Regions from separate parts of the Oleiphilus sp. HI0128 genome, predicted to be linked through region 1. Evidence: predicted binding sites of a transcription regulator. Region 1 holds the regulator's gene; each other region holds the start of a gene.
The links. The regulator PhoB, encoded in region 1, activates phosphate uptake and scavenging genes when phosphate is short. The targets are predictions, from matches to a motif close to TGTCATANNNNTGTCANA.
Positions count from the first base shown of each region.

Region 1 (3,282 bases):
TTGGACTGGCTGGCTAAGCCGGTAAAAGCACTGTCGGGCCGAACCGTTCTTCTGGTTGATGATATCCTTGATGAAGGGCATACCCTCTTACATGTACAGGATTATTGTCGGCAGCAAGGTGCAGCGCGTGTTCTGACGACGGTTTTATTGGATAAGCAACATGACAGAAAGGCGACCAAGGATCTGCTCGCTGACTATACTTGTTTAAATGTTGAGGATCGTTTTGTTTTTGGTTTTGGTATGGATTATCAAGGCTATTGGCGGAATGCGCCGGGTATTTACGCAGTTAAGGGCATGTGATGCTAAAGCCAGCCGCTCGGCGGATACCCGACTGGAAAGTGCCTAAACAATATGGTTCCTGGGTCTTTGATCAAGGTTCACTTACCAAGAGGCTTATCGAAGCATCAAATAATAACTTTAGTGTGCGTGTCACTTATCAAGGCTGGGCTGTACCAAGTCTTGAGGAGAGGCGGATACTAAAAGTGAGAGAGCGTCAGAAAGCGCTGGTCAGGGAAGTTGAGCTGCTTTGTTTCGGAGAAGTATGGGTGATAGCGCGCAGTATTATTCCGAAAACAACGCTAAGTGGTTATGAAAGACAGCTTCAGTATTTGGGAGATAAGCCTTTAGGCGCATTTCTGTTTAAATCCAGAGTTATGACGCGTAGTAAGCTTGAAAGTGTCTCCTTGGTGAAACAGTTTAAAGAACCCGTATTTGGGCGGCGCTCGGTATTTTTTCTTCGTCAGAAACCATTGCTGGTGAGCGAACTATTTATGCCTCGGGTATTTGAGGCAAGCAAACGAGAGAAATAGGCATATGAATACTCAGAGTAAACCCGCGTTTGCAAGTGTTGCAATGGACTACGTAAGGCTTGCGAGGTTGGATAAGCCTATAGGTATTTATCTGGTTTTGTGGCCAACGCTTTGGGCATTATGGTTTGCTGCCGAGGGCATACCAGCTATGGATGTGTTAGCTATTTTTATCGCCGGCTCTGTTTTCATGCGCTCGGCAGGCTGCGTAATCAATGACTTTGCGGATAGAAAAATAGACGGTCATGTAAAGCGCACTGAAGCTCGCCCTCTGGTGACGGGGCGGGTGAGTGCAAAACAGGCTTTGATCTTTTTCGCCGTTTTATGTCTGTTGTCTTTCATCCTGGTTTTGTTTACCAATAAACTGACAATTTACCTTTCATTTGGTGCACTCGCACTTGCTTCTGCTTATCCCTTCATGAAGCGCTATACTTATTTACCACAGGTGGTCTTAGGTGCTGCATTTGCCTGGTCCGTTCCTATGGCTTATGCCGCGCAAGTGAATGAACTGCCTGCGCATATCTGGTTGATCTATATGGCAACAGTCTTGTGGACCGTTGCTTATGATACGATGTATGCCATGGTCGATAGGGATGATGATATCAAAATCGGCGTTAAATCCACGGCCATCTTATTTGGTTCGGCTGATCGGGCGATTATCGCATTTTTGCAGGTTTTGGTGATATTGACGCTGAGCTTGTTAGGTGAACAGCTTGAAATGGGGCAGTTTTACTTTCTGAGTATTGTCGTTGCGTCGGTACTATTTGTATATCAGCAGCACTTGATTCGCCATCGTGACAGAGATGAGTGCTTTAAGGCGTTTTTGAACAATAACTGGGTGGGTATGGTTTTATTCCTGGGACTGTTTCTAGACTTTTATGTCAGGTGAATTGTAAAACTTCGCAAAAAGGAGCGCTCATTAGGTTCTCAGCATAGGCTTACAGTGTAGTGTCATAAAACTGTAACAGCTTGCCGTTTTAATACAGTTTGATTTTTGGAGTAAGTACTATGTCAGAAAAAACCGTATTAATTGTTGATGATGAAGCATCAATCAGAGAAATGATTGCTGTTGCTTTAGAAATGGCTGATTACAATTGTATCGAAGCTTCAAATGCGCAGGATGCATTTATTGCTATTGTGGATCAACGTCCCGATATGATTTTACTTGATTGGATGTTGCCAGGCACTAGCGGAATTGAATTGGCAAGACGCTTGAAACGCAATGAAGCGACCAGTGATATCCCTATTATTATGCTGACAGCTAAAACCGAAGAGGATAATAAAGTACAGGGTTTGGAAGTCGGTGCCGACGACTATATTACTAAGCCTTTTTCTCCTCGTGAATTGGTTGCTCGTCTTAAAGCTGTACTTCGTCGTGCGACGCCTGCGGGTGTCGAAAGTGAAATCGAAATAGATGGATTGGTACTTGACCCAGTTTGTCATCGCGTTACCGCTCACAATAATTTGCTGAGCATGGGGCCAACTGAGTTTAAGCTACTGCAGTTCTTTATGACGCATCAAGACCGCGTTTATAGCCGTTCCCAGCTACTTGATCAAGTTTGGGGTGGCAATGTCTATGTTGAAGATCGAACCGTTGATGTTCATATTCGGCGCCTTCGCAAGGCATTAGGTGAAAGGCATGAATACCTGGTTCAAACTGTTCGAGGTACTGGCTATCGTTTTTCTGCTCAAGGTGCTGCATAGCGCTTGAGCATTGGTAACTTTGTTATAAAATAAGAAAGGTGGCAAGGAGCTCGATTTTTCATGCACATGACTTCGATCATTGACGAAGGGTGCACACTCTCTGTACCGTTTGCGTTTTAATGGCAAACTATTGAATCAGAGAATGAATCTGTCTTCCTGTGCTGGAGCATAAGGTTATGCACAAACGAATCATCGGTCACTTATACTCCCTTTTTTGGGCTGTGATTGGCTTGCTGGTACTTGGCCTGCTGATTGGGGAATTAGCGTGGGTTCTCGCGATTGGCTGCTTTGCCTACTTAGCCTGGACAATCAGCCAGGCTGTTAAGCTGCATCGTTGGCTTTACAGTGTACAAGAAGACCAAGCAATTCCCGAAAGCCATGGTTTATGGGGCGATCTGTTTGACGGTCTATATCAAATTCAATATCAAAATCGCATTACTCAAGAAAACTTGCGGTCAATGATTGCTCGTGTCCAATTATCTACCAATGCACTAAAAGAGGCTGTCGTCATGACTAACTCTGAAGGTGCGATGGACTGGTGGAATGACTCTGCAAGTACAGTACTTGGCTTTAAACGAGAGTCAGATAGAGGTCAGCTGATAACAAATTTGCTTAGAGACCCTTCCTTTAAGCGATATTTTGAAAGCAAGAATTACGACGAACCTTTAGAGCTACGTTCACCTTTAAATAAAAGTGCAACTTTGCAAGTACATATCACTTTGTTTGGCAAAGATGACCGCTTGGTTTTCGCGCAAGATGTGACGCGTGTGCA
Region 1 covers NZ_LWGG01000853.1:2,814-6,095, forward strand. Annotated here, with positions in the region: gene A3763_RS13235 (hypoxanthine-guanine phosphoribosyltransferase) at 1-300, shown strand, start outside; gene A3763_RS13240 (chorismate lyase) at 300-809, shown strand; gene ubiA (4-hydroxybenzoate octaprenyltransferase) at 814-1,695, shown strand; gene phoB (phosphate regulon transcriptional regulator PhoB) at 1,815-2,510, shown strand; gene phoR (phosphate regulon sensor histidine kinase PhoR) at 2,687-3,282, shown strand, end outside.

Region 2 (3,282 bases), on a different contig from region 1:
GGAGTTGGCATGTGGACACTTTAAAACCATGTCTACTGAGCAACGGGCTTTGAAACTGGACCTTCTGTTTCATTTTCCACATGTGGGTTTACCCGACACACAGATCAAGGCCTTTTGTCATACACTTGCTCAGCATGACAGCAATTGGGGACAATTGACCAAGGAAGCCATACCTGAAGATATTAAGCGTATACAAGCTATAAAATTAGAACGGCTGGCAAGAGCACTGAATGCGCTAGAGAACAAACCGCAGCCCTTAGCCGCGACCTTTGCAAGCTATTTTAATGAAACTGAATTATATGAAGGGATTCGTTCTCTTAGCCTGAGCCACGATCATGCAGAGGAAAAAGTCGCCTCAATTCAGGGAATTGCCCGCTTTCTAGCTCAACACAAGCTTAGCCTCGAAGATACGCTCAAGCTTTTTATTAAGCTACAACAAGACTCCGAGCAACATAACCATAAGACTAAAAAAACCGATACGGTCCAGCTATCGACCATTCATCGCGCAAAAGGCCTCGAGTGGAAACAAGTCATTATTCCCGGTCTCAACAACAAAACCCTGCCCTATACCTACAAAGATGAAATGCTAAGCAAAGCCTTGCTCGAAAGTGAAAGGCGTCTGTTATACGTCGCAATGACGCGTGCCAAAGAATGCTTACACCTCCTTATTCCTGAAGATGTTTCGAACAGCAAAGCTCAAATTTCACGTTTCCAGCATGAGCTTAATATCCCGCAAAGCACAGCGTTGGGAAGTGCTCTGGATAGTAAGCAAATAGAAGTCGCATTAGGCAAACCAAGTCGTATTACGAGGCAATATGCAGAAGAGTTACGGTGCACCTTGGTCGCTAGTGATATGGCTTCAGAAAATACTTCAACGAGCAGTGCAATATGGTTCGCAAATACGGTTAAGCATGTAGTACTTGGCTTAGGTTGGGTAAAAGAAGAGTCAGGAAATGCTTTTTCAGTCGAATTCGAAGATAAAGAGCTACGCACATTCAGTAAAGAAACAGCAGATCGCTTCTTTACTGTATTGGACTAGGCTTTCAAGCGCCTAATCGCTATTTGGTAGCGCCCTGATACCGCCCATTTCATCAATGGCCACATAGATAAAAACAGCTTCGGTAATCTTACGGGTTTGACTACCTCGTGTATCGGTTCCGAAAACCTCTACTCGAATTTTCATCGAACTACGCCCGGTATCCATTAGCTCGGTATAGCAACTTACTTGGTCACCGATAGAAACTGGCGATAAAAACTCTACTCTTTCAATCGCAACAGTCGCTGAGCGGCCTTTAGATATCTGGCTCGCTGCGGTCGCTGCGGCCAAATCCATCTGTTCCATTAACCAGCCAGCGTAAATGTCACCATGTACATTGGTATTACGAGGCATCGCAATGACTTGCAAAGTCAGACGACCCGAAGGCCCCAAACCCGATTCAGATGAATTCATTTGATCTCTTTCCTTTAATAAAGCGGCTTGCTTTCAGTATAGCCAAGATCGGAAAAGTGCCAGTGAAAATCATACACATGTGACCAAAACTTGAACTGGCCCCGAATATTTCATTTTTTGTCATAAAAATTGGTCAATGCCGAAGCGACTTTCTTAGATTTAGCTATCTAAGCAATACAACAACTCCCCGCTAAGCCCCGTAGATATGGGATCTAACAGTTTTTTTACATTCTTATGACACTTATGTGACAAACAAGACGGAGCTGTCACATAACTGTAACATTGCATCTTTATAGTGGCCTCATCAAGAAAGTAAGCAAACAAATTTTTCGGCAATTAAGCCACTTAGGAGCACTCAAGATGATAAAGAAAATAGTTAGTATCTTAGCCCTCAGTACATTAGGTGCTGTGAGCACTGCACACGCAGATGTTGATCCAAACCTTCCTAAATACGAGAAAGCCAGTGGCGTTTCAGGCAACCTTTCAAGTGTTGGTTCTGATACCTTGGCAAACCTGATGACACTTTGGGCCGAAGACTTTAAGCGTAACTACCCAAATGTAAACATTCAGATTCAAGCAGCGGGTTCTTCAACTGCGCCTCCAGCTTTGACTGAAGGTACCTCAAACATTGGCCCAATGAGCCGTATGATGAAAGACAAAGAGCGCGGCGCATTCGAAAAGCGTCACGGTTATGCGCCAACAGCCGTTCCAGTTGCAATCGATGCATTAGCAGTATTCGTAAACAAAGATAACCCAATCAAAGGTTTGACTATTCCTCAGATCGACGCGGTTTTTTCATCTACTCGTAAGTGTGGCTTCGACAAAGAAGTAAAAACTTGGGGTGACTTGGGTGTGACGGGTAACTTGGCTGGCCAAACTGTTCAGCTTTTCGGTCGTAACTCTGTATCAGGTACTTACGGTTACTTCAAAAAGAAAGCACTATGTAAAGGTGACTTCAAGAACAACGTAAATGAGCAGCCAGGTTCAGCATCAGTTGTTCAGGGCGTATCTGAGTCTATCAACGGTATCGGTTACTCAGGTATCGGTTACAAGACTGCATCTGTTCGCGCACTACCACTTAGCAAAAAAGCAAGCCAGCCATTTGTTGAAGCGACTTCAGCAAACGCGGTAACAGGCAAATATCCACTATCTCGCTTCCTATATGTTTACATCAATAAAGCGCCTAACAAAGACTTGTCTCCACTTGAAGCAGAGTTTGTTAAGTCAGTATTGTCTCAGCAAGGTCAGGAAGTTGTGGTAAAAGACGGTTACGTTCCACTACCTTCAAAAGTTGCTGAAAAGAGCTTGAAGGAACTTGGCCTACTGTAAATAACACAGGCTACTTCCGTCAGGGATGACGGTTACAAATTGTAATATAATAAAAAATCTTCTCACCATTCTATGATGAGGAGATTTTTACTTTATAATACGCGCACTTTTTACACGCTAAATCTTATTCGCAAAGATAATCTGGACATGACGACTATGAATAAAGCTGCTGTATCTGAGCCACCTAAGCTCGACTTTGATAGCCCTAAACTCGTACGCTACCGTAAGATTAGGAAGATCAAAGACCAGGTTGCAAGCACCTCTATTGGCATGGGAGGAGGCAGTGTCATCTTGGCGATCACGCTGATTTTCTTCTATCTGCTTTATGAAGTTATGCCATTGTTCGAGTCGGCTGAAATTGAGGCCGTCAGTGAATACCAAGTTCCAGCAGCAGACTCAGGCACAACGCTATACTACGCCATGGAAGAGCAAGCTGAAAAAGCCCTTCGTGTGACGGATCAGGGCAATATTATCTTCTTCAATACGCAAGACGGCAGCGTTGT
Region 2 covers NZ_LWGG01001019.1:18,225-21,506, forward strand. Annotated here, with positions in the region: gene A3763_RS17440 (ATP-dependent helicase) at 1-1,039, shown strand, start outside; gene A3763_RS17445 (acyl-CoA thioesterase) at 1,052-1,450, opposite strand; gene A3763_RS17450 (PstS family phosphate ABC transporter substrate-binding protein) at 1,811-2,779, shown strand; gene A3763_RS17455 (ABC transporter permease subunit) at 2,936-3,282, shown strand, end outside.
Region 2: the regulator PhoB is predicted to act here: its motif matches at 1,715-1,732, upstream of A3763_RS17450 (PstS family phosphate ABC transporter substrate-binding protein).

Region 3 (3,282 bases), on a different contig from region 1:
AGATAATATGGAATTGAATTTCGAGCTTGCGCCTGGTTATCGTGTGATCGAAGACAACAATGGCAATAACGAAGAAGATAGCATTATTCGTGCAGCTGAGATCTTCTCTTGGAAATTCAATGAAACATCTAGCCTTGACCAGTTCCTGAATACAGAAGCCGGCGACAGTAACACTGTGACACGTTTTGGTATCTCCTTAACCAGTCAGGTGCAAGAAGCCTTGTCAATGAAGGTTGGTTACACCATTAAGCATAGTTCTGATGTTCCAGCAGGTGCTGATAAAACTGATCGTGAAACGTCTGTCACGTTAGTCTATAAGCTGTAGCATTACTTTTTATGTAGGCAGCGATGGTGCTAACCCGCCAGCGAGCCGCGCAAGGCTCTGCCTACAGCAGAAAAGAAAGTATCAATCTGAAATTTCAGATACAAAAAAGGCAGCTTAATCGCTGCCTTTTTTATTGAAGCTTGAAACGCTTACTTCAACAATTCTTTAGCTTGCTCAACCCAAGAGTCTGAGCCGCGTACTGATTTGAACTCAGCCAACTTATCGGCAGGTGCATTAACGATATCTTCCAAGCTATTAAATCCCGCTGCATTCAATTTCTTAACCGTCGCAGGGCCAACACCTTTCATCGAAGAAATACCAGACTTAGCTGCACCAGTGGCTTTCTTAGTTGCTGTTGACGCTTTTGCTTTAGCAGTAGTCGCCGCCTTCTTAACAGTTGCTTTGGCTTTTTTAGCAGGCGTCTTTGGCGCTGGCATAATCTTATCCGCCAGAGGAAGCTTGCTTAATGCATCTTCAAGTTGACCAACCAGCTTATTCTTAGTCTCTAGCAAAGCTTCAGCACGCTCTTCAAATTCTTTCTGCTGCTTATTTAGCTGCTTTTGATACTGCTTCTCGATTTTCTTCAACCACTTTGTTGCAGGCTTAGTCGCCTCTTCACGCAACTCGTTTACTTGTGCAGTCAAATCATCAACCTGCTTCTGTAAATCTTTCTTAGTTGAAGTAACTTTCTTGTTGATATCTTTCAACAAGTCATTGCTCAGCTCTTTAACCTGAGAAACTTTCTTATCAATCTTCTTTGACGTTTTACCCATGCTTCACCCCTATTAAAACTACAAACAAATTAAACAATAAATACTAAACAGTATAAAAGTTACACGTTTTTTTTAGAGCATAACAACTAAAATCACGTGCACTAATGGTATTTTTATAATTTCTAACATGGCAGATTCAACTAATCCAATTTGCCATGTTCTTTAATATAGTCCTTTACCAAGCTCTCAATTAGCTTTTGTATACTCGTTTCTTGCTCTATCGCAATAATCTTCAGTGCTTTCAATGTTTTCTTATCTAAACGTAGGGAGGTATTTTTCTTAGCCTTCTCTTTTTTCTCGGATGCATGCACTTGATCAAGCTGAGGAGTCTTAGCCGTACCTTTCGACACTGCATCGGTTTTCTTATCTGTACTCTTGCGACTCATAAAGAGACCCCTTGTCGTTTCACTACCCTATAAACGGCATAGTAACATCCATTCATCCATATTGCCGAGCACCATAAAAGGCAAAGGCGCGAATTATCGCGCCCCTACATTAGCTTCAAGATGGCACATTAAGCCTTCTTCAGCGCCTTTTTCAGCTTGCTGATTTTCTTAGTCTGCTTGGCTACTTTAGCTTTACGCGCTTTGATCTCTTTCTTGATAGATTTTGTTTTCTTAGACATGGTAAATCACCTTTCTTTGTGTAAATAACATTAATTGACGTAATGACGTCACTACGTCAATATCTATCCTAGACCTACATAACCGGAAATACAAAGTATTTGAACCTCAGGACTTAAATTGTCATCAAACTGTCACATAAGTCCTATTTAAATAGTCCGGTTGATTAAGCTGTATGCGAGTAGTTTCAAAATGACGAACAAGCAAGATTTTATAGAGAAAGAACTGAGTTGGCTGTCCTTCAATGAGCGCGTTCTACAGGAAGCCGCTGATGCAAATGTACCGATTGTCGAGCGGGTCAGGTTTCTCGGTATATATTCCAATAATATGGATGAGTTCTTCCGTGTTCGTGTCGCCGACGTAAAGCGAAAAATTTTTATTAAGAAAGACCAAGGCGAAGATGCCAGTGAAGATCGAGAATTACTTAAGAAGATTCAAAAGAAAGTCATCAAGCTAGGCGAACGGTTTGACGAAATCTATATTCACGTTTTGAAATGCCTGGCCCGGCGCAACATTTTTCTGATCAACGAGCAACAGTTATCTCCAGAGCAAGGGGAATGGGTTAATCAGTATTTCAAAGACAATGTTCTGCAATACATTAACCCTATAATGTGCGAGGGAAAAATCGACCTTGCTCAGGTATTGGATGATGACATCACCTACCTTGCGGTCGAACTAATTCGCAAAGGCGAATCTAGATATAGTTTGGTTGAAGTACCCTCAGACGATATGAGCCGTTTCATTGAGCTACCTAGAATCAAGGGGCAAAAGCGCCGCTGCATCATCATGCTTGATAATATTATTCGCTACTCTCTGAAGAGCGTCTTCAAAGGCAATTATAAGTTTGATGAAATTCATGCCTATTCCATGAAGATGACTCGTGATGCGGAATACGGGCTATCTGAAGATATTGACCAATCTCTACTAGAGCAGATGTCACTCAGCATTAAGCAACGCATGACAGCTGAGCCAGTTCGCTTTGTCTATGACAGGGAAATGCCGAAATCCACACTGAACTACTTGCTTGATAAAATCGGCATCTCAAATTATGACGCCGTCATCCCGGGTGGCCGCTATCACAACTTCAGAGACTTCATCAGTTTCCCTAATATCGGGCGCAACTATTTAGAATATTCACCGCTTCCGAGAATCGAAAGCAAGAAGTTCGCCGCTCACAAAAGCAGCTTCCAGGCGATTTCTGAAGGCGATATTTTACTTTATTACCCGTATCACAAGTTCAACCATTTCACCGAGTTCGTACGGCAGGCATCATACGATCCTAAAGTTGAACATATCAGTATCAGCATTTATCGCGTCGCCAAAAAAAGCCGAATTATCGATGCCCTGATCAATGCGGCAAAGAATGGTAAAAATGTTCGCGTCGTGGTTGAGCTGCGCGCCCGCTTTGACGAAGAAGCAAATATAGAATGGGCGAAGGTACTGACCGATGCGGGCATCAAAGTAGACTTTGGTGTGCCTGCATTGAAGTGCCACACCAAGCTTTGTTTAATTGGACGCAACGAAAGTGACGGCTATAAGCGCTACGCTCACATCGGCACAG
Region 3 covers NZ_LWGG01000331.1:8,451-11,732, reverse strand. Annotated here, with positions in the region: gene A3763_RS04210 (YdiY family protein) at 1-325, shown strand, start outside; gene A3763_RS04205 (helix-hairpin-helix domain-containing protein) at 475-1,098, opposite strand; gene A3763_RS04200 (hypothetical protein) at 1,239-1,484, opposite strand; gene ppk1 (polyphosphate kinase 1) at 1,914-3,282, shown strand, end outside.
Region 3: the regulator PhoB is predicted to act here: its motif matches at 1,843-1,860, upstream of ppk1 (polyphosphate kinase 1).